Regions from separate parts of the Micromonospora sp. NPDC049301 genome, predicted to be linked through region 1. Evidence: riboswitches for the same ligand, from Rfam matches in the RefSeq annotation. Region 1 holds a riboswitch; the other holds the start of a gene.
What was found. Region 1 has a riboswitch for S-adenosylmethionine ahead of thrC (threonine synthase). Riboswitches for the same ligand answer to the same signal wherever they lie in the genome.

Region 1 (11,592 bases):
CGGCCTGCCGCAGCGGGTGCAGGACGCCCGCCCGGTCACCGTGACGCTGCCCGGCATCGTCCGTCGGATCGAGGCCGGGCACCGGCTGCGGCTGGTGGTCGCCAGCTCCGACCAGGCGTACACCACGCCGGCCCAGCCCGCCGTCTACACGGTGGCGGCGGACGGGGCGGTCAGCCTGCCCACGGTCAGCGGCGAGCCGATCCCCACCACGGCGACGATCTGGCGCTGGGTGCTCGCCGGCCTGCTCGCCGCCATCGTGATCGGCCTCGTCGTGGTCGTGGCCGTGGTCCGCCGCCGGCACCGCCGGCAGGACCGCTCCGTGCATCCGGAGTACGCGGGCACGCCGCTGGCCGTGCGCCGTCTGCGCAAGGAGTACGCGGACGGCTTCGTCGCGGTGTCGAACGTGGACTTCGAGGTGCACCCGGGTCAGGTGGTGGGTCTGCTCGGCCCGAACGGCGCCGGCAAGACCACCACCCTGCGGGTGCTGATGGGGCTGACCCAGCCGACCGCCGGGGAGATCTACGTCTTCGGGCGCCGGTTGGTGCCCGGCTCGCCGGTGCTGTCCCGGATCGGCGCGCTGGTGGAGGGGCCCGGTTTCCTGCCGCACCTGTCCGGCCTGGACAACCTCAGGGCGTACTGGCGGGCCACCGGACGCCCGGCGGAGGACGCGCACTTCGATGCCGCCCTGGAGATCGCCGGCCTGGGCGACTCGGTGCACCGGAAGATCAAGAACTACAGCCACGGGATGCGCCAGCGGCTGGCCATCGCCCAGGCCATGCTCGGCCTGCCGGAGCTGCTGGTGCTGGACGAGCCGACCGACGGCCTCGACCCGCCACAGATCGCCGAGATGCGCCGGGTGCTCCAGCGGTACGCCACCGACGGCCGGGCGGTGCTGGTCTCCAGCCACCTGCTGGCCGAGGTGGAGCAGACCTGCACGCATGCGGTGGTGGTGAACAAGGGCCGGATCGTGGCGTCCGGGCCGGTGGAGGAGATCGTCGGCGAGTCGCCGAGTGTCCTCTTCGACGTCACCGACCCGGTGGCGGCGCGGGCCGTGCTGGACCGGCTGCACGGGGTGCGGGTGCTGCCGGAGAGCGACGGTCAGCTGGTGGTCGACACCAACGGCACGGCCCGCAGCGACGTGGTGGCCGAGCTGGTGCGCGCCGGCATCGGGGTGGACCGGGTGGTGCCCCGTCGGCGCCTGGAGGACGCGTTCCTCGCCCTGGTGGGCGAGAACTCTCGGGGAAGCGGTGACCGGTGATGGCTGGATCTTCCGTCGAGGCGCCGGTGGGCGTCACCGACCCGGCCGGTGCGGCCCGGGGCTACCGGCCGTCGGCGACGATGCCGTTCGGCGCGGAGTTCCGCCGGCAGGCGTCCCGGCGGCGCACCCAACTGGCGCTCGGGTTCATGGTGCTGCTGCCGCTGATCATCCTGGTCGCCTTCCAGTTCAACTCCGGCGGCGACGACGACAACGGCAACAACGAGTTCGCCAGCCTGGTCGACCTGGCCACCTCCGGCGGGCTGAACTTCACCCTGTTCTCCATCTTCGTGTCGGCGTCGTTCCTGCTGGTGGTCGTGGTCGCGCTGTTCTGCGGCGACACGGTGGCCAGTGAGGCGAGCTGGGGCAGCCTGCGCTACCTGCTGGCGATCCCGGTGCCCCGGGCCCGGCTGCTCACCGTCAAGCTGGTGGTCGCGCTCGCGTACTCGGGGCTGGCCCTGCTCCTGCTGGCCGGCACCGCGCTGGCAGCGGGCACCCTGCGCTACGGCTGGTCGCCGCTGCGCAGCACGGTCGCCGCCGAGTTGGAGCCGGGCGAGGGGCTGCTCCGGCTGCTGGCCGTGCTGGGCTACCTGGCGGTCGTCCTGCTGGCGGTGGCCGGGCTGGCGTTCCTGCTGTCGGTGATCACGGACGCCGCGCTGGGTGCGGTGGGCGGCGCGGTGCTGCTCTGGATCCTCTCCAGCATCCTGGACCAGATCACCGCCCTCGGCGCGCTGCGCGACTTCCTGCCCACCCACTTCAGCACCGCCTGGCTGGGGCTGCTCTCCACCCCCGTGCAGACCGACGACGTGGTGCGTGGCTGCATCTCGGCCATCAGCTACGCGACGCTGTTCTGGGGGTTGGCGTTCTGGCGGTTCACCCGCAAGGACATCACGTCATAGCCGGCTGTCGGGTGGGCTCACCGACGACGGCACCGCGCTCGGCGCCGGCGGCCGGGCGGGCTGAGCCGGCACCGGTGTGGACGGGTCGGCCTTCTTCCAGGCGCTGACGCCGATCCGGCCGGTATTGCCCACGTCGATCGGCCCGTCCGGGTCGACGTCCTCGGCCGGCTGCCCGGCGGCGGGTGCGACCCGCAGGTACTCCCCGTTGGTGGCCACCACTGTCGAATCGGTGACCAGGTTGCGCCAGAGCACCACGGCGGTGGCCCGTTCACCGGCTTCCAGGGTGACCGGCCGGGGTGGCTGGTCGAAGCCGGAGGTGATCGCCTTCGCTCCGTTGACCACCCGCAGGATGATCGGCTTGCGCTGCTCGTCCAGCACGCGCAGCACCGGGTACCCGTTGAGCTGGTAGGGGCGGTCGCCGCAGTTGACCAGTTCCAGGCCGAGGGCGCGCAGCCCCATCGCGGCGTCCGACCCGGTCGCGCGGATCCGCACGCCGGACTTCGGGCACCCGGCCATCGGGTCGGTGCCCGCCGACGGCGTCGGGCTGGACGCGGCTGTGCGCCCGGGCAGCGGGCTCGTGCCGTCCCCGGCCTGGCCCCGATGGTCGGCGGGAGCGCATGCGCCGAGCAGGAGAGCCGTCCCGACCGCCACGCTGATCCGTCGCCGTACTGCCGTGCCCCGAGAAGTCACCCGCCGATCATTGCCCACGTCGGCGCCCCGCTGCCGTTCGGCACGGCTCCCGGTGCTCCTTCGGAGCTGAATCGTCCGGGACATCGCCCGCCTGGTTACGCGAGATCGTCTGGTGTGTGGATCATGCGAGCACGGTGGCGTGGCGGGTCGGAGCGTCGCTCCGGTCCCTGGCGATGTCGCAGACGATTGAGCTCGACCGCACACGAATGGCCGGGTCAGGCTGGGGTGCGGGGGCTGAGGACGGCGTTCAGCAGGCCGGGGTAGAGCCGGTCCAGTTCGTCGCGGCGGAGCCGGACGTAGCGGCTGGTGCCGGCGGCCCGGGTGCGGGTCAGGCCGGCCTCGCGCAGCACCTTCAGGTGGTGACTGCGGGTCGCCTTGGAGACGCCGAACTCGAAGCTGCCGCAGGGGTACTCGCCGCCTTCGGCGAGTGCCCGCACGATCTGCAGCCGCACGTCGTCGGCGAGTGCGGCCAGCACGGCGGTGACCGGTACGGCGGCCAGGTCGGGTTCGTGCGGCTCCATGTGACCAGTGTAACCCTTGTTCGACAATCGTCGAACATCCTCCTAGGGTCGGTGACGTTGGTTCGACGATACTCGAACATTGGAGCCGCCGATGCGTTCCCGCGCCGCCTCGTACCCGTTGCTCGCCGTGCTCAGCTGGGGAGTGATGTTCCCGATCCTGGCCAGCGCGCTGACCCGGGTCGACCCGCTCAACCTGACCACCGCCCGCTACCTGCTGGCCGCCGTCATCCTGGTCGGCATCCTGCTGCTCCGCGAGGGTGCCGGCGCGCTACGGCTCGGCCGCCGAGCGGTCGAGGTGGCGGTGCTCGGCGTCGTCGGCTTCGCCGGCTTCAACGTCCTCACCAACCTGGCACTCGAGCACGCCGCACCGCAGCAGGTCGCCCTGTTCGTGGCGACCACCCCGGTCATCACCCAGCTGGTCCGCTGGGCCCGCGACGGCGTACGCCCGAAGCCACTCCTGCTGGCCCTCTCCCTGGTGGCGCTGCTCGGTGTCGGCCTGGTGATCACCCACGGGAGCCTGCACGGGCTCGGTCAGTTCGGTCTCGGCGGTCTGATGATGGTCGGTGCCGTGCTCGGCTGGGCCATCTACACCCACGGCGCCAGCCGGTTCGGCGACTGGTCGCCGCTGCGTTACACCACCCTGACCGCGCTCGCCGGCACGGCCGCCATGCTCGCCGCGAGCGTGCTCGCCGACGGCATCGGCTGGCAGCACGCGCCGGCCGCCGCCGACCTCGTGGCGGTCGCCCCGCAGTTGGCGTACGCCGTGATCCTGGGCGCCGTTGTCGCGGTGCTGGCCTGGAACACCGGCGTGCAGCGGCTCGGTGCCGCCAACGCCGCGCTGTTCATGAACCTGGTCCCGGTGACCACCTTCGCGGTGCAGATCGCGCGCGGCTACCGGCCGGCGCCGGTCGAGGTGGTCGGGGCCGCGATCACCATCGCCGCCCTGGTCGCCGCGAACCTCGTCACCCGGGCCCGGACGCGGGTTCCGTCGGTGCCCGGGCCGGGCGCGGTGACGGACCCGGTCGCGGTAGTCGACCCGGCGGCGGTGGCCGCCCGCTGACCCACTCCCTGGGATCCGTGGTGGAGGCGACGTCCGACGTTGCCTAGACTCGACGGCACAACTGCATACCTCATCCAGAGGGGCTGAGGGATACGGCCCGACGACGCCCCGGCAACCACCCCGCGCGCTCACCGCTGAGCGCCCCGCGGGGCAGGTGCCAATTCCGTCCCCGCCGCACCGTGCGATGCGGGGAAAGATGAGAGGACTCGACATGACGTCGACGCTCGCCGCCTCCGGCATCGACACCTCCGCCAGCCCCGCCCGCGCCCTGGTCTGCCGTGCCTGTTCGGCCCGCTACCCGCTCGCCGCACAGCACGCCTGTTACGAGTGTTTCGGCCCGCTGGAGGTGGACTACGACGCCGCGGCCCTGGCCACGGTCACCCGCGAGCAGATCGAGGCCGGCCCGAACAGCATCTGGCGGTACGCCGCGCTGCTGCCCGCCGGTCAGGATCCGGCCACCCGGGTCACCCTCGACCCGGGGCTCACCCCGCTGGTGGCGGCCCCCAACCTCGCCGCCGAGCTGGGCATCACCGCGCCGCTGTGGGTCAAGGACGACAGCGCCAACCCGACCCACTCGTTCAAGGACCGGGTCGTCTCGGTGGCGCTCACCGCCGCCCGGGCGCTCGGCTTCACCCGGTTCGCCTGTGCCTCCACCGGCAACCTGGCCAACTCGGTGGCCGCGCACGCGGCCCGCGCCGGGGTGCCCTCGGTGGTCTTCATCCCCAGTGACCTGGAGCAGGGCAAGGTCATCACCACTGCCGTCTACGGCGGTGAGCTGGTCGCCATCGACGGCTCGTACGACGATGTGAACCGGCTCTGCGGCGAGCTGGTGGAGACCGACGAGTTCGAGGACACGGCGTTCGTCAACGTCAACGTCCGGCCGTACTACGCCGAGGGCTCCAAGACGCTCGGGTACGAGGTGGCCGAGCAGCTCGGCTGGCGGATCCCGGCCCAGGTGGTCATCCCGATGGCCAGCGGCGAGCTGCTCACCAAGATTGACAAGGCGTTCTCCGAGCTGGTCGAGATCGGTCTGGTCGAGGCGCCGGCCGGCGGCTGGAAGGTCTTCGGCGCCCAGTCGGCCGGCTGCAAACCGATCGCCACCGCCCTGCACGCCGACACCGACACGATCACCCCGGTCCGGCCCACCGGCATCGCCAAGTCGCTCAACATCGGCGACCCGGCCGCCGGCCTCTACGCGCTGGAGGCGGTCCGCCGCACCGACGGCTGGATGGAGTACGCCGACGACGACGAGATCCGCGCCGGCATCCGACTGCTGGCACGGACCACCGGGGTCTTCGCCGAGACCGCGGGCGGCGTCACCGTGGCGGTGCTGCGCAAGCTGGTCGAGTCCGGCCGGCTCGACCCCACGGCGGAAACCGTCGTGTTCAACACGGGCGAGGGCCTGAAGACCATCGACGCGGTAGCCAACCAGGTCGGCCCGACCCACCACATCAAGCCCTCCCTCCGAGCAGCCCGAGACGCAGGCCTCCTGGCCTGACCCCCCGGGGCTCCCCTCCCGTTGATCATGAAGTTAGCGGCGCGACACGCCGGTGTCGGCGTCGCTAACTTCATGATCAACCCCGCCGGGTGCCGCCGGAGCCGGCGCGGGATGGGTCGGGTGGGGGAGGGGGGATCGCCCGGATGGGGGATCGGGCCGATCCGCCGGGTAACTGGCTTTTAGCAGTGAGTGTGGAAAACCCGCCGCTCTGGACTTGACGGCAGGAACCGGACGGCGCAAGATGCTCCGTGCGGGAGGGCATTTCGCCGGAGACTTTTGAAGTTCTTGCGACCCAGCGCCGGAGGCGTTGTGCGAGTGTCCCTCCCGACCACGTCCGATCGGGCCAGCGACAAATTCGCTGGCCCGATCGCTTTTCCGGGGTGCACGCTCGGCGGCATGAGCATCAGCATCGCGTCGTTCGACGGCGCCGACCTGGCCGCGGTCGACGAGGCGTACCGAATCGGGGCGGCGGCCAACGACGCCGACCTGCCGGACTTCCCGCCCTTCTGCCGGCGGCGCTTCGACGCGTTCTTCCACACGCCGATGCCCGGCACCGCCACGCTCTGGGCGCTGGCCCGGCTGGACGGCGTGCCGGCCGGCTACCTCCAGCTCGACCTGCCGCAGCTGGACAACACCGACAACGCCACCGTCGAGCTGGTGGTGCATCCCGAGCTGCGGCGGCGCGGCGTCGGCCGGGCACTGCACGAGTACGGGGTGCGCCTGCTGCGCGAGCACGGACGCAAGCGGGTGGTCGCGATGACCGTCTCGGCGCTGCCCGACGGGGCGGCCCGATCGGGCGCGGGCGACGCGTTCGCCGCCGCGACGGGGGCTCAGGCGGCGCTGGCCGAGGTGCGTCGCCGGCTGGAGGTCGGCGCCATCGACCGGACGGCGCTGCGGGCGGCGCTGGCCGAGGCCCACGCCCTCGCCGAGGGTTACCGGTCGGTCTGCTGGCAGGGGGCGACCCCGCAGGAGTACGTGGCCGACGTCGCCTACCTGGACGGCCGGCTGCTCATGGACGCCCCCATGGGAGACGTGCAGTGGGAACCGGAGCAGGTGGACGCCGAGCGGGTCCGGGGCACCGAGCGGGCGTTGGACGCCCGGGGCCGGCGGCGCTACCACCTCGGCGTGCGGCACGAGGAGTCCGGCCGGCTGGTCGCCTGGACCCTGCTGGACGTGGGCGCGTCCGCCGACTGGCACGCGTTCCAGCAGATCACCATCGTCGACCCGGCCCACCGTGGGCGCCGGCTCGGTCTGCTCGCCAAGATCGAAAACCTGCACCACCTGCTCACCCACGAGCAGGCGGTACGCGTCATCGACACCTTCAACGCGGCCAGCAACAGCTACATGGTGGCGATCAACGAGCGGCTCGGCTTCCGCCCCGTGGACTCCTGGAACAACTGGCAGCTCACCCTCTGACCCGGCCTGCCGCGCTGTCGGGCATTGGCGCTTCTGCTCCCGGACACGGCTGCGGCATGATGGCGGGCATGACGGAGACCCCGCATCCCCTGTACGACAGGCACGCCGACACCCTCAACCGTGCGCTGACCGCGATCACGGAGCGGGGCTACTGGTCCGCCTATCCCGAGTCCCCCAGCCCCCGCGTGTACGGCGAGACCGCCGCCGCCGACGGTAAGGCCGCCTTCGAGGCGTACCTGGGCGGCGACTTCCCGCTCGACCAGCCGGGCACCGGCGACCGGGTCGCCACCGAGGCGAGCCCGTTCGGGGTGGAGCTGGCGGTGCGCTACCCGCACGCCGGCGCCGACGAGCTGGTCACCGCCGCCTCCGCCGCGCTGCCGGCGTGGCGCGACGCCGGCCCGCAGGCCCGGGTGGGCGTCTGCCTGGAGATCCTCGACCGGCTGCACAAGCACATCTTCGAGCTGGCCAACGCTGTGCAGTTCACCAGCGGGCAGGCGTTCGTGATGGCCTTCCAGGCCGGCGGCGCGCACGCGCTGGACCGGGCGCTGGAGGCGCTGGCGTACGCGTACGCCGAGATGACCCGGCACCCGGGGACGGCCGGCTGGGAGAAGGCCGCCGGCAAGGGCGACCCCCTGCGGATGACCAAGACGTTCCACGTGGTGCCGCGCGGTGTGGGGCTCGTGATCGGCTGCAACACCTTCCCGACGTGGAACTCGTACCCGGGGCTGTTCGCCTCGCTGGTCACCGGCAACCCGGTGATCGTCAAGCCGCACCCGCGCGCGGTGCTGCCGCTGGCCATCACCGTGAAGTACGCCCGGGAGGTGCTCGCCGAGGCGGGCTTCGACCCGAACCTGATCATGCTGGCGGCCGAGGCGCCCGGCGAGAAGCTCGCCAGCGACCTGGCCCTGCACCGCTCCGTGAAGATCGTCGACTTCACCGGCTCCACCGAGTACGGCGACTGGCTGGAGACGCACGCCCGGCAGGCGGCGGTCTACACCGAGAAGGCCGGGCTGAACACGGTGGTGATCGACTCCACCGACGACTTCGCCGGCATGTGCCGCAACCTCGGCTTCACGTTGACGCTGTACAGCGGCCAGATGTGCACCACCTCCCAGAACATCCTCATCCCGGCCGGTGGCATCGAGACCGACCAGGGGCACAAGAGCTTCGACGAGGTGGCCGGCGGGATCGCGGCGGCGGTCGGCAAGCTGACCGCCGACCCGGCCCGGGGCGTGGAGCTGACCGGCGCCATCGTCAACGACGGGGTGCTGGAGCGGCTGGCCGAGGTGACCAAGGTCGGCGAGCCGGTGCTGGAGTCCCGGGCCGTGGCGCACCCGTCGTACGCCGACGCGGTGGTGCGTACGCCGACGATCGTGAAGCTGGGCGCGCACGACGCGGAGACCTACGGCCGGGAGTGGTTCGGCCCGATCTCGTTCGCCATCGCCACCGAGTCAACGGCGCACAGCCTGGAGCTGCTGCGCCGGACGGTCGGCGAGAAGGGTGCCCTCACCGCGGGTGTCTACTCCACCGACGAGACGGTGCTGGACGCGACCGAGGCGGTGGCCGTCGAGGTCGGGGTGCACCTGTCCTGCAACCTGACCGGCGGGGTCTTCGTGAACCAGTCGGCGGCGTTCTCGGACTTCCACGGCAGCGGCGCCAACGCGGCGGCCAACTCGGCGCTGACCGACGGGGCGTACGTGGCCAACCGGTTCCGGATCGTGCAGTCGCGGCGGCACGTCTGATCCTTGGTCGCGGTTAGGGGTTTCCGGGGCAGCCCGCCCCACTCCGGGCGGTCAGGCTTGATCCCTGCGCGGGTCGGGCTGCCCCGGAAACCCGCCGTGGGCACGGTGGTCGTCCACGTGTCCGGCCCGGAGCCCTGCCGCACCACCCCATGATCGTGCTCGATCCAGGATGTAGGGGCCTCCCGCTGGTGGGTTACCACTAGATCCTGGTTGCAGCACGATCATGGCCACCGGCGCGGCGCGGCCATGACCGGCGCGGCGGGTCGGCGCGGTCGTTCTTCTGTTTCAGGCTGGTCTGCGCATCTGGAGTTCGGTCAGGGCCGGGATGGTGGGGTGGGGGACGCGCACGCCGGTGTCGACGAAGCCCAGTCGCTGGTAGGCCCGGTAGGCGCGGTCGTTGCCGACCACCACCTCCAGGAGGAGTTCCGGGCGGCCGCAGGCCCGCGACCAGGCGGCCACCTCGTCGATCAGCTCGCCGAGCAACCCGCTGCCCCGCCAGGCCGGCGTGACGTAGACGGCGTAGATCACGGTCAGCCCGGCCTCGCGCGGCGCGACCGTGCCGCCGGCGTGCCCGACGAACCGCCCGCCGGGATCCGCCACGAACTGGGCGGTCTCCGCACCACGCGAGGTGTACGCCACCCGGGCGGCGTACTCGGCGTGCGGCCGGGCGGCGGCGTCGGCGATCGTCTCCAGGAAGGCCAGCGGGGCGTCGGCCAGCATCTCCAGCCGAAGTGCCCGCATCCGGGCCGCGTCCGCGGGGCGTACCCGCCGGATCGGGACACGCGGCGTCGGTGCCCCGGTGTCGTCGCGCCGCTCGGGCGCGCCGGCGCTGCCGTGAGCCCGGCCGGGCGCGCTCGTCATGCGGCATGCCTATCACAGCGACGGATGGCGATGCCGCCGTACCCGTCACGGCTCCGGAATATGCCCGATTTGTGGTCGTGCGTGGCCGTCACTCCTCGTGTAGCGTGCGATTTCGGTCACCCGTTTCAGCGGCCGTCATCGATCGCCGGAGCGGTGGCCCGAAGGCGTCGGCCGTGCCGTGCGCCGGGGCAGGCGACGCCGCACAGAGTGAGGAAGTGCACCGTGGCACAGGGCACCGTCAAGTGGTTCAACTCGGAAAAGGGCTACGGCTTCATCGCCGTCGACGGCGGGCAGGACGTGTTCGTCCACTTCTCGGCGATCGAGATGGACGGCTACAAGGCGCTCGACGACGGTCAGCGGGTGGAGTTCGAGATCGCCCAGGGCCAGAAGGGTCCGCAGGCGGAGCGGGTGCGCGTCATCGCCTGAGTGGGCCGCCGGTAAGGCCCTGAGGGGCCGGGGCTGCGCCACACGATCGGACCCTGGAAGATCGTGAACCATTCCAGCCGTCGCTGAGGAGGGTTCATGTCCGACCAGCCGCCCCCGGCCGCCCCACCCCCGGGTCAGCCCGACCCGTCCGGTCCGCACTCGGGCGGCGTCAACCCGTCCGGCCCGCACCCGGCCGAGCCCGGTCCGCCTCCCGCTGGTGACCCGACCGCGCCGTCCCCCTGGGGCCCGCCGCCGGCCACCTCGCCGGGCTGGGACCCGACCGTGTCCACGGCCGGAGGCCCTCCGCCGGGCACGCCACCCCCCGGCTGGGACCCGAGCGTGCCGCCCTCGTGGGGGCCGCCACCGGGCCCGCCCCCGCAGGGGTGGGTGTTCCCGCCCACCGGCGGCTACCCGGTCGGTGCCGGTCCGTACGGTGGGCAGCTCTGGTACCCGGGGCCGCCGAGCACCGGGTGGTACCCGCCCGGGGTCGATCCGGCCGATCGGCTGGTCACCCTGCCCGGCGCCGGGCTGAGTGGCTGGTTCGAGCGGTGCGTGGGCGCGGTCCGGCGCGGCTGGAGACTGCTGCTGCCCATCCTCCTGCTCACCCAGGTGCTGCCGGCGGCGGTGCTGTCGGTGCTCTCGCTCGGGCTGGACCCGACCGCGAAGTGGGAGACGACCGCCGTCGGGGAGTCGGCCGCGCTGCCGGACACGTTCCTCACCGACCTGGCCACCGTGTTCCTGGTGCTGATCGGCGGCAGTCTGCTGATCGGGTTGGTGCAGGCCGTGGGCTGGGCCGCCGGCACCTGGGTGATCACCCGCCAGGCGGTCGGTGAGTCGGTCAGCCTGGGTCCGGCGCTGCGCTACGGCCTGCGTCGCGCGCTCGGGCTCTGGGGCTGGACGCTGCTGACCGGCGTGATCATCGGCCTGGGCGTCTGCTTCTGCGTCCTGCCCGGCATCTACCTCGCCTTCGCGCTCAGCATGGTCGGGCCGGTCTACCTCTTCGAGCGGGAGAACCCGATCGGCCGGTCGTTCCGGATGTTCCACGACCGGCTGGGGCTGTTGCTCGGTCGGGTGGCGCTGGTGGCGGCCGCGGTGATCGTCGGCACCCTGGTCGCCAGCGTGCTGGAGGGGGTCGGCAGCGCCCCGTTCGGGGTCGACCCGCTGGCCTCCCCGGGTTCCGCGATCGGCGTGGTGCTGGTGATCGCCGTCAGCGCGGTGCTGGCC
Region 2 (11,592 bases), on a different contig from region 1:
CCGGCTGCGCCTCCGGTACGCGGCCTGGTGGCTGGCGTTTCCGCTGGGCTACCTCGGTTTCGCCCTGCTACGAGGGCTGGTCGTGCACGGGTACCCGTACCCGTTCCTGGACGCGGGCGAGCTGGGCTACGCCGGGGTGGCGGTGAGCGCCCTCTTCTTCGCCATCGCGTTCTGGCTGCTCGGCCTGCTCTTCGTCGGCATCGACCGCACGCTCTCCCGCCGCCGTACCCCCACCCCACCCACCCCCGCCGCACACAGTGACCAGGACGTCGGTGTCACCGCCGACGGCGTACCGTGACGCGGTCTTCCCGGTCACCGAAGTCGGCGGCGGTCGCTGCCGGCGGTGGAGCGGTCCCCGGCGTACGCGTCGGACAGACCCCACCGGCCCGGGATGTCCAGCAGCTCGATCCTGCCGAAGCCCGCTGGCAGGGCCGGATTGACCAGCAGGTTCTCGCCGGTGGGCCGCAGCCCCAGCAGGGTGCCCAGCAGCATCAGCAGCGCGCCCGAGGACCACGACTGCGGGCGACCGGCCGAGGGCAGCTGGACGGGGTACTTCGTCAGGCGGCGCTCGTAGCCGGCGATCAGCTCCGGCACCGGCCCGCCCAGCGTCTGCGCCGCGTCGAAGATGCCGGCCGCGATCCGGGCCGCCTGCGCGTCGAAGCGGTAGTGCCGCAGCCCGGCGGCGATCAGGGCGTTGTCCGACGGCCACACCGCCCCCAGGTGTGAGCCCACCGGGTTGTACGGCCGCTGTCCCTTGGCGAAGGTGCGCACTCCCCAACCGCTGAACAGCCGCGGCCCGACCAGGTGCTCGGCGACCGCCTCGGCGCGGTCGTCCGCGACGATCCCGCTCCACAGCAGGTGCCCGATGTTGGACGACAGCGCATCGACCGGCTCGCCGTGCGGCCCCAGCGCCAGCGCGTAGTACTCCCGTTCCGGCAACCAGAAGTCCCGGTTGAACCGGTCCTTCAGCTCCGCCGCCTCCCGGTCCAGCCGGTCGGCGTACACCGGGTCATCCCAGAACGTGCGGGCGAGCCGCGCGCCGCGCCGTTTCGCGTCGTACGCGTAGCCCTGCAACTCGCAGGTGGCCCGGGGAAGCGCCGGCTGCCACCCGCACGCGTCGGTGATCGCGTCCGGAGAGTTCTTCCAGCTCTGGTTGATCACGCCGTGCCGCTCGTTGCGGCGCTGGTAGCGCAGGTACCCGTCTCCGGTCATGTCGCCGTACTCGTCGATCCAGTCCAGTGCCATCCGGGCCGCGTGGTGCAGCTCGCGGACCAGGTCCGCGTCGCCGGACCAGCGCTCGTACTCGTCGAGCAGGACGACGAACAGCGGGGTGGTGTCCGCCGCGCCGTAGTACAGCGCGTCCGGCCGGTCGCCGAACGCGGCCGACTCGCCGTAGCGGAGCTGCGCCAGGATCTTGCCCGGCTCCTCGTCGTGTACGTCGTCCAGCTGACCGCCCTGCAACAGCGCCAGCAACCGCAGCGTCGCGGGGGCCAGCTCGGGGGTGAACGCCATGGTCTGCAGGCAGGTCATGATGCTGTCCCGCCCGCACAGCCCCATCGCCCACGGCAGGCCGCCCACCGGCACCCGCGTGTTGTACGACAGCGGCATGTACCGCAGCGCCCCCAGGTCGGCCAGGCTGCCCCGGTAGATCTCCTCCAAGCTCTCCCGTTCGGCCACCAGCTCCGGGGCCCGATCCAGCCAGCCCGCCAGCTCCTCGCGCATCCCCCCGCGTACGTGCTCCCGGTGCGACTCCAGGTCGTTGCGCAGGTCCCGGCCGCCCTCGCCCCGGATGGTCATGGTGACCTGCAGGTCGGTCTCCCACGTGCCCTCGGGCTCGATCCGGATCCGGAACGTCATTCCCCGCTCGTCCACATCGGCCGGAGCCGTGCTGCTCACGACGGTCTCGCGGACGAACCGCTCCCGCCCGTACCGCAGTACGAGCTGGTTGCGCGCGGAGTCGGCGGTGACCTCGACGGCTCGCTGTCGCAGCTCCCGGCCCGCGGCGACGTCGGCCAGGTCGGCCAGGTCGGCGAAGTCGCTGCCCATGTCCATCCGCACGGTGAACTCGGCCGGCTGGGCGGAGTGGTTGAGCAACGTGATGCGCTCGTTGAAGCTGTCGTTGATCGAGCGGTGCCGGATCACCGACACGTCGGCGTCGACGTAGTGACTCGCCGCGCCCGGCACCAGGAAGAACCGGGTCTCGAAGTACGTCATGTCGTCGCGGGAGAGCACGTTCAGCTCTTCCCCGCCGACACTGAGTATCCAGCGGGACAGGAAGCGGGTGTCGAACGAGAAGAGCCCCACCGGAGTGCCCGGGTCCTCCGCCACGTCGCCCCGCCCGTCGCTGATCGCGAAGGCGTTCCCGGCGATCACGTGCACCCCTTCCCGGCTCACCGGCGCCCCTCTCGCCCGGCCATCGCGGCCCGACCGAGCTCGCGCGGATGCCGGGCACCGGCCGGCCCGGGAAAGATGCGCCGCAGCAGCATCAGCAGCTGGAGTTTGCCCTGCACGCTCAGCTCGTTGCGCAGCAGCGCCGCCGCCACGTGGGTCTCCCCGCGCGCCAACCGGTCGAGGGCCGCCGGAGCGGCGCGGATGACCAGATCCGCGTCGTCGCCCGACTGGGTCACCCGCACGTGCTGGTCGGCGATGGTCAGGTACCAGTGCTCGGTGTGGCCGTCCTCCCGCGCGTCCAGCCGCATGGTCCCAGCGGTCGTCTCCGGCAGGTCGGCACGCCGGCCGGAGCCCAGCTGTCGCAGATATTCCCCCACCGTCGCGCCCATCACGTCCCCTCCCCCCACTTGCCCTGAGGATGGCCCGCGACGGGGTGAGACCGGCTCACCCGAACGGGGTGACGCCGGGTGCCCGGGGGCCCGACGGACGCGGCCGGTCAGCCGGCCCCGATGAGCCCGCGCACGTAGCCGGCCTGGCCGACGTGTTGCAGGTCGTCCTCGGCGACGCTGACCAGCCGGACGCCGAGGGTGACCGGCGGGTCCCACGCCTCGTCCACCACGCGGTCCAGGTCCGCCGGCCGCAGCCCGGCGAGGAACTGGCGGGTGCGCCCCGAGACCGCCTGGTAGTAGTCGATCAGGGCCTGCGCGCTCTCCGGCCGCACGGCGGCGACCTGGGCGGGCGAGTGACCGTAACCGGTGTCGTGCGGGTCGGCGGTGAGCCCGAACCGCCGCGCCCAGTCGCCGCTCACCCAGACCTGCTCGGTGTCGAGCACGTCGGCCACGTGGTCGTCCTGGATCCGGGTCAGATGCCAGACCAGCCAGCCGATCGTGTTGGCTCCCGGGCCGGGTGCCCAGCGCAGCTGCTCCGGGCTGAGGCCGTCGACCGCCGCGCGGACGAGGTCGGGCAGCCGGTCGTACGCCTCCGTCAGCAGGTCACTCACGTCCACGGGCCACGCCTCCTGGTCTGTTTCCGTTCAGGTACCGCCGAGACCGGCGGGCAAACCTCTGCCGTTACGGTGATCACGTGGTCGCCGCGGTGGAGCTGTATCTGGACCCGGACGCCACCCGACGCATCCGGGTGCTCTGGGACGCGCTGGAGGCCGAGGGCGTGCAGAGCATGCGGTCGCTGCTGGAACAGCGCCACCGCCCGCACGTCTCGCTCGCCGTGGCGCCCCGCCTCGACCCCGAGCAGGTCGCCGCGGCGCTGCGCGGCACGGTGGTGGCGGCGCCGCTGCGCCTCGACTTCCAGCATGCCGGGCAGTTCGTCGGCCGGGTGCTCTGGCTCGGCCCGACGGTCACCCCGGAGCTGCTGGCCCACCACCGGCTGGTGCACGACCGGCTCGCCGCCGGCGGCATCAGCCTGGTCGAGCACTACCAGCCGGGCCGCTGGGTGCCACACTGCACGCTCTCGATGCGGGTGCCGAACGCGCTGATGGCCGCCGCGGTGCGCCGCTGCCTGGAGGTGCTGCCGGTGACCGCGACCGTGGTCGGCGCGGCGCTCACCGACCACGCCCGCGGCATCGCCCACCCACTGTCCTGACCCGCCGCCGAGTCGTTGACAGTCGGGAAACCGAAAACAAGGGGTGCGGACGAGGCTGGGCGTGGGATGGTGCGAGATGGCTGCTGTACCGGTGGCGACCCGCCCACCCGCGGGTTGCCCGGCCGGAGGCGCGGGCGCACGCCGCGCGGCCCCGGGGCGGCTTCGACGAGGAGAGGCAGTGCCCATGCAGGCTCAGCGCAGGCCACCGCGTACGGAGCGGAGCCAGACCCGGGACGACCGGACCGGCGGCGGCATGACCGGAGCGGCCACGCCCCTGACCATCTGGGCCGCTGCCGTGCTGCTCGGCCGGATCGGCGCCGGCGAGGACGACAGCGAGGACGAGCGGCACATCCTGCGCGGCATCGAGTGACCCTCGGGCGTCCGGTCAGAGCCAGCCGCGCCGCTTGAAGATCAGGTAGAGGCTGCCGCAGACCAGGGCCATCAGCAGGAGCGCGAACAGGTAGCCGTAGCGCCAGTTCAGCTCCGGCATGTGTACGAAGTTCATTCCGTACACCGTGCCGATCAGCGTGGGTGCGAACAGGATGGCCGCCCAGGAGGAGACCTTCTTCAGCTCCTCGTTCTGCGCGTAACTGGCCGCGGTGAGGGTGCGCATCTCCTCGTTCTGCTGCTGCGAGACGAGAGTGGCATTGACGGTGAGGATGTTCTGCAGCAGGTGCCGGAAGCCGTCCACCCGCTCCACCACCTGGGTGAGGTGGTCGGTCACGTCCCGCAGGTAGCGGCGCAGCTCCTCGTCCGTGCCGTAGCTGCCGGCGCCGACCGCCAGCGCGTCGAGCACGGTGAGCAGCGGGCGGGCGGCCCGCTGGAACTGGATGACCTCGCGGCTGAGCCCGTAGATGCGCCGGCTGGCGTTCGGGTCGCCGCCGAAGACCTCGGTCTCGATCTCGTCGATGTCGTTCTCCAACCCGGCCACCACCGGCGCGTAGCCGTCGACCACCTGGTCGAGGATCGCGTACAGGACCGCCTCCGGGCCCTGGGCGAGCATCTGCGCGTCGGTCTCCATCCGCCGCCGCACCGCGGCCAGGTCCGGCGCCTCACCGTGCCGGACGGTGATCACGAAGCCGGGCCCGATGAACAGGTGCAGCTCGGAGAACTCGACCTCTTCCCGCTGGTCGTCGTAGCGGGCCGCGCGCAGCACCACGAAGAGCGTGTGTCCGTACCGTTCCAGCTTGGGCCGCTGGTGGGCGTTGATCGCGTCCTCCACCGCCAGGTCGTGCAGCCGGAACTCCCGGGCCAGCGACGTGATCTGGTCGATGTCGGGCCGGTACAACCCGATCCAGGCCATCGCGCCGTCCTGCTCCTGCAGGCAGCGGTACGTCTCGGCGAGGCCGGCCGGCGACGCGAACCGGTGCCCCCGGATGTAGACGGCGCTGTCGACCAGGCCGTCGCTGGGCGGTGCGGCCGGCTCGGTGCGCGGCGTCGCGCCGACGCGGACCTCGTGCTCGTCGAGCCGGCGGCCGAAGCCACCGCCCGGGCGGAAACGACGGCCGCCGACCATGACCCGCTCCCTCCCGCACGCACCGTCCGGCGGCTGCCCGAACCACGCGGACCGTTCGGGGCGGGACGCCGGAGGGCCCTGCTTCCCCGGTGCCCACGGCCCGAAACCCGCTGACGCGCCGGCTGCCGGGGCACCCGGGCCGGGCGGGTTCCCCGCACCGGCGGACGGGCCCGGGCCCGCTGACGGATACTCGCGGTGACCGTGGGCGGATGACGGGGGAAGCGCCGATGGAGGTCGACAGGCGCACCGGCCGCCGGACCGGTCGGCTGCAGGCGTGGCTGTTCGACGGCGGCTCCGAGCAGACGGTGCAGCAGCACGGGCCGCACGGACGCCCGCCGGAGCGTCGGCACCACCCGTGGTGGAAGGTGATGTGCCTGACCGGCGTCGACTACTTCTCGACGCTCGGCTACCAGCCGGGCATCGCGGCCCTGGCCGCCGGCGCGCTGTCCCCGGTGGCGACCCTGGTGCTGGTGCTGGTGACGCTGCTGGGCGCGCTGCCGGTCTACCGCCGGGTGGCGGTGGAGAGCCCGCACGGCGAGGGTTCCATCGCGATGCTGGTACGCCTGCTGAGCTACTGGCCGGGCAAGCTGTTCGTGCTGGTGCTGCTCGGTTTCGCGGCCACCGACTTCATCATCACCATCACCCTCTCCGCGGCCGACGCGACCGCGCACATCGATGAGAACCCGTTCCTGCCCAGCGCGCTCCAGGGACACAAGGTCCTGCTCACGCTGCTGTTGGTGGCGCTGCTGGGCGCGGTGTTCCTCAAGGGGTTCGGCGAGGCCATCGGGATCGCCGTCGTCCTGGTCGCGATCTACCTGACACTGAACGCGGTGGTGATCGTCAACGCGTTGTGGCGGGTGGTCACCCACCCGAGCGCGGTCACGGACTGGACCACCGCACTGACCACCGGCCACGGCGATCCCCTGCTGGTGATCGGGCTGTCGCTGCTGGTGTTCCCGAAGCTGGCGCTGGGCCTGTCCGGCTTCGAGACCGGGGTGGCGGTGATGCCGCACATCCGCGGGGACCGGCAGGACTCCGAGGACCGACCGCTGGGCCGCATCCGCGGCGCCCGCCGGCTGCTCACCACCGCCGCCGTGATCATGAGTGTCTTCCTGGTCACCAGCAGCGTGGCCACCACCGTCCTGATCCCGCCGGAGGCGTTCCAGCCGGGCGGGCCGGCGAACGGCCGGGCGCTCGCCTACCTGGCACACGAGTACCTCGGCGAGGTGTTCGGCACGGTCTACGACCTGTCCACCATCGGCATCCTCTGGTTCGCGGGCGCCTCCGCGATGGCCGGGCTGCTCAACCTCGTACCCCGCTACCTGCCCCGCTACGGCATGGCGCCGGCCTGGGCCCGGGCCGTCCGGCCGCTGGTCCTCGTCTTCACCACGGTGGCGTTCCTGATCACGGTCGTCTTCGAGGCGAGCGTGGACGCGCAGGGCGGCGCGTACGCCACCGGGGTCCTGGTCTTGATCACCTCGGCGGCGACGGCGGTGACCCTCGCGGCGCGGCGGCGGCGCCAGCGAGGCCGGACCATCGCGTTCGGGACGATCGCGGTCGCCTTCGTCTACACCACCGCGGCGAACGTGGTGGAACGTCCCGACGGCGTGAAGATCGCGGCCTGCTTCATCGGTGGGATGATTCTGGTGTCGGCGCTGTCCCGGCTGGTGCGGGCCTTCGAGCTGCGGGTCGACCGGGTGGACCTGGACCCCGAGGCCATCCGGCTGATCGAGGAGTGTGGCGGGCGCCGTATCCGCCTCATCGCCCACGAGCCGGCCACCGGGGACCGCGCCGAGTACCGCGCCAAGCTCGCCCAGACCGTCGCGGACAACGACTTCCCGGCCGACAGCGCCGTGATCTTCGTGGAGGTGACGGTCACCGACCCGTCGGACTTCGAGACCGAGCTGGCGGTGCGCGGCAGCGTGGAGCACGACCGGTACCCGGTGTTCAGACTTACCAGCTCCGCGGTGCCCAGCGCGTTGGCCGCCCTGCTGCTGGAGATCCGCGACCGGGCCGGGCGGTGCCCGCACATCTACTTCGAGTGGACCGAGGGCAATCCGGGCGGAAACTTCCTGCGCTACCTGGCCTTCGGCCAGGGCGAGATCGCCCCCGTCACCCGCGAGATCCTGCGCCGCCAGGAGCCCGACCGGCGCCACCGGCCGCACGTGCACGCCGGGTGACCTGCCGGCCGGATGCCCGTCGCGCACGGTGAGCGTGGTCATAACGACTGGACGATCCGCCGCACCGGCCTGCTAGCCTCGTCCCAGGTCATGAGCGCCAGCGCGAAGCCCCGGCTCGCTGGCCGGCAACCCTCCTCCGCGGTGGGGTGCCCCGGGTGAAGACCAGGCACCGGCACGACGTCGGTGCAAGCGTGGCCTGGCACCCAGGTCAGCACAGACCTGGGAGAACCATGCGAATCCTCCGCACCACCCCATCGGCCGACGCCGCGGATTCCCGCACTGGCTGGCCACCACCGGCACTGACCCGCCGGCGGCACGTGGACATGATGCGGGTCTGCAGCGCCGCCTGTCGCGGCCGCGCCGCGCACTAGCGCACCCCTTTCCCGAACCCACCCCAGCGGTACGCCCCACCGGGCGCACCGTCGGCGGCGTACGCCTGTGCCCGCCGCCGCGCAACCTTCGGAGACACCAGTGCGATTCCTTCCTGCCCTGACCCGGGCCGCCGCCCTCGGCGCGGCCACGATCCTGGCCGCCACCGCGCTCACCGCCTGCGGCGACGACACCTCGTCCGACGCCGCCGGCAACCCGTACGGCCTGGCGCAGCCGGGCGTGCTGCGCACCGGCACGCTGACCGACGCACCGCCGAACGTGTACCTCAAGGACGGCAAGTTCACCGGCTTCGACAACGACCTGCTGACCGCGGTGGCCGGCAAGCTCGGCCTGAAGGTCGAGTTCGTCGGCACCGACTTCTCCGCGCTGCTCTCCCAGGTCAACAACCGCAAGTTCGACGTCGGCAGCTCCTCGATCACCATTACCGAGGCGCGGAAGAAGACCGTCGACTTCGGCAACGGCTACGACTTCGGCTACTTCGGCCTCGACGTGCCGGCCGGCTCGCCGATCACCCGCTTCGATCAGCTCGCCGGGAAGCGGGTCGTGGTGGTGCAGGGCACCGTCCAGGACGACTACGCCACCGGCGAGCAGCTCAACCCGGTCCGGGTGCCGGACTACAACGGCGCGATCAACCAGCTGAAGGCGGGCACCGCCGACGCGTGGATCGCCCCGGCCGAGATCGGCGAGAAGTCGGCCGCCGACAGCAACGGCAAGATCACCGTGGCGGCCAAGCAGCTCAGCCCGGCACCGACCGCGTACGCCGTCGCCAAGGGCAGCGACAAGCTGCGCGAGGCGCTGAACAAGGGCCTCGACGAGGTCATCGCGGACGGCACCTGGAGCCGGTTGCAGGCGCAGTACTACCCGGGCCGGCCGGTCCCGGCGGACTTCAAGCCCGGCAGCGGCACGGTGCCGGTGCCGTCGGCGTCGGCCGCGTCCTGAGGCACGACCGGTGACGAGCGAGCAGGGCGGTAGGAGAGGCGACCGATGGATCCGTTGAGCACCCTGTGGGAGACCTTCTTCGACTGGGACGCGATGCGCGAGGCACTACCCGAGATGCTGACCGTCGGGTTGCCGAACACGCTGATCCTGGCGGTCTCCGCCGCCCTGCTCGGCTCGGTGCTGGGCCTGCTGCTGGCCGTCGCCGGCATTTCCCGCAGCCGGTGGCTGCGCTGGCCGGCGCGGGTCTACACCGACGTGTTCCGGGGGCTGCCGGCCGCCGCGACGATCCTGCTGATCGGCGTCGGGCTCGCGCCGCTGGGCATGCAGGTGTGGGGCCCCGACCCCTACCCGCTGGGCATCCTGGCGCTGTCGCTGATCGCGGCGGCGTACATCGGGGAGATCTTCCGCTCCGGCATCCAGTCGGTGGAGGCCGCGCAGTTGGAGGGCGCCCGGGCGCTCGGCTTCTCCTGGGGCGACGCGATGCGGCTGGTGATCGTCCCGCAGGGCATCCGGCGGGTGCTGCCGGCCTGGGTGAACCAGCTCATCGCGCTGATCAAGGACTCCAGCCTCGTCTACTTCCTCGGCCTGGTGGCCAGCCAGCGGGAGCTGTTCCGGATCGGACAGGACTACGCGGCCACCACCGGCAACGAGTCCGCGCTGCTGCTGGCCGGGCTCTGCTACCTGGCGCTGACCGTGCCTCTGACGCACGCGGTCAACTGGATCGACCGGCGGCTGCGCCACGGCCGGCCGGCCACCGGCCCGGCCGACGAGGACGAGGACGACACCGAGCCGGCGCTGTCCGGCGCGACGGAAGGGGACCGGCGATGACCGTCAGCACGACCACCTCGGTCAGCCTCGACGTACGCGACGTGCACCTCGCCTTCGGACCGAACCGGGTGCTGCGCGGCGTCGACCTGATCGTGCCGCGCGGCGCGACGGCCTGCGTGATCGGGCCGTCCGGGTCGGGCAAGTCCACCCTGCTGCGCACCATCAACCGGCTGATCGAGCCGGACCAGGGCGACGTGCTGCTGGACGGGCGCAGCGTGCTGGGCGACGACCCGGACGCGTTACGGCAGCGGGTGGGCATGGTCTTCCAGCAGTTCAACCTCTTCCCGCACATGAGCGTGCTGCGCAACGTCACCCTGGCGCTGCGCCGCCTGCGCAAGCTCGGCGAGGACGAGGCGGAGGCGGTCGCGCGGGCCCAGTTGGAGCTGGTCGGGCTGGCCGGCAAGGCCGACTCCCGGCCGGCGCAGCTCTCCGGCGGTCAGCAGCAACGGGTGGCGATCGCCCGGGCGCTGGCGCTGCGGCCGGAGGTGATGCTCTTCGACGAGGCCACCTCCGCACTCGACCCGGAGCTGGTCAAGGGGGTGCTCGGGGTGATGGCCGACCTGTCCGCCGGCGGCATGACCATGGTGGTGGTCACCCACGAGATGGGCTTCGCCCGGCAGGTCGCCGACACCGTCGCCTTCATGGACCGGGGCGTGGTGCTGGAGGCCGGCCCACCGGAGGCCATCTTCGAGCGGGCCGAGCATCCCCGGCTACGCCGTTTCCTCGCCCAGGTGCTCTGAACCGTCCTTCCCTCGCGTCAGGAGGCCTGGCGGCGCAGGTGCGCGGCGAACGCCTTCAGGTCGCCGAGCAGCACCAGGATGGCGTTGCGGTACGCGACCGACGCCCACAGGTGCAGCTCCTCGTCGTCCAGCCCGCCGAACGCCAGCGACAACGCCTTGCGCCGACGCCGGTCGAGCACCTTGTGCGGGCGGGCGAGCAGGTCGCCCTCGCGGCGCAGGGCCTGCAGGTAGGCGGCCACCGCCTCCTGGTAGTGCCGGCCGGCGACCCGCTCCAGCAGGGTGAACTCGAAGACGTTCAACGCCGCCTCGGACTCCCAGTAGGCCTCGTTGCGCTCCGGCGCGCCTGCGACGTGCCGGCCCATCGCGTGCCGGGCCTCGTAGAGCAGCAACACGCCCCGGCCGGTAGTGCTCAGCGGCCGGCGGGGCGCCGGCAGCCGCAGCGTGCGTACGGGCGCCGCGCCGGTCAGGTCCACCGCGCCGGCGTACGAGGGCATCCGCTGCGCTCCCGGGCCCGGCTCCGGCACCAGGCAGGCCCGCTCCTGATAGGCCAACGGGCCGTCGGTGGGCAGCGCGCGCACCGCCGCGGCGTGCAGCTCGGCCAGCGGCCGGTCGTCCGTCGTCCGGCCCGGTGGGAGGGTGAGGACAAGACCGTTGACGCCGGGCACCGGCACGCCCAGCACGCAGGAGTTGCGCAGGAACGCCCAGGTCGCGGCGGCCTCGCGGACGCCGCTCGCGACGGCCTGCGCGTCGGCCCGCCAGTCCCGGGCGATGCGCAGCCGCTGCTGGAGGTCCGCCGTCGCGGCGGCGTCGTGCGGGTACATCTCCCGCAGCGCCCGGGGCAGCGACCCGAGACGCAGGTCCAGCGGGTCGCCGCTCGGTGCGGGCACCGCGTGCCGCGGGCAGTCGGCGTCGGTGTGCGGGTCGCCGGTGACCGCATGGCAGTCGCCGAGCCAGCTCGCCCCGGGCTGGCCGGTCGGGCGGGCGAACGCCAGGTGGGGCAGCTGCCCGG

Region 2: linked by a shared signal. The riboswitch ahead of AB0K07_RS08575 (ABC transporter substrate-binding protein) and the one ahead of thrC (threonine synthase) in region 1 are both predicted to bind S-adenosylmethionine.

What each region holds. Positions count from the first base shown of each region.
Region 1 covers NZ_JBFAQO010000008.1:284,982-296,573, forward strand. Annotated here, with positions in the region: gene AB0K07_RS24315 (alpha/beta fold hydrolase) at 1-1,258, shown strand, start outside; gene AB0K07_RS24320 (ABC transporter permease subunit) at 1,258-2,154, shown strand; gene AB0K07_RS24325 (DUF4232 domain-containing protein) at 2,149-2,844, opposite strand; gene AB0K07_RS24330 (metalloregulator ArsR/SmtB family transcription factor) at 3,060-3,365, opposite strand; gene AB0K07_RS24335 (DMT family transporter) at 3,457-4,425, shown strand; SAM riboswitch class I at 4,493-4,628, shown strand; gene thrC (threonine synthase) at 4,637-5,923, shown strand; gene AB0K07_RS24345 (GNAT family N-acetyltransferase) at 6,320-7,339, shown strand; gene paaN (phenylacetic acid degradation protein PaaN) at 7,408-9,081, shown strand; gene AB0K07_RS24355 (GNAT family N-acetyltransferase) at 9,367-9,822, opposite strand; gene AB0K07_RS24360 (cold-shock protein) at 10,165-10,368, shown strand; gene AB0K07_RS24365 (hypothetical protein) at 10,465-11,592, shown strand, end outside.
Region 2 covers NZ_JBFAQO010000002.1:517,073-528,664, reverse strand. Annotated here, with positions in the region: gene AB0K07_RS08615 (Pr6Pr family membrane protein) at 1-298, shown strand, start outside; gene AB0K07_RS08610 (glycogen debranching N-terminal domain-containing protein) at 313-2,394, opposite strand; gene AB0K07_RS08605 (SCP2 sterol-binding domain-containing protein) at 2,391-2,780, opposite strand; gene AB0K07_RS08600 (DUF664 domain-containing protein) at 2,888-3,397, opposite strand; gene AB0K07_RS08595 (2'-5' RNA ligase family protein) at 3,475-3,990, shown strand; gene AB0K07_RS08590 (hypothetical protein) at 4,169-4,360, shown strand; gene corA (magnesium/cobalt transporter CorA) at 4,376-5,506, opposite strand; gene AB0K07_RS08580 (amino acid transporter) at 5,716-7,686, shown strand; SAM riboswitch class IV at 7,773-7,884, shown strand; gene AB0K07_RS08575 (ABC transporter substrate-binding protein) at 8,158-9,015, shown strand; gene AB0K07_RS08570 (amino acid ABC transporter permease) at 9,061-9,843, shown strand; gene AB0K07_RS08565 (amino acid ABC transporter ATP-binding protein) at 9,840-10,583, shown strand; gene AB0K07_RS08560 (hypothetical protein) at 10,601-11,592, opposite strand, start outside.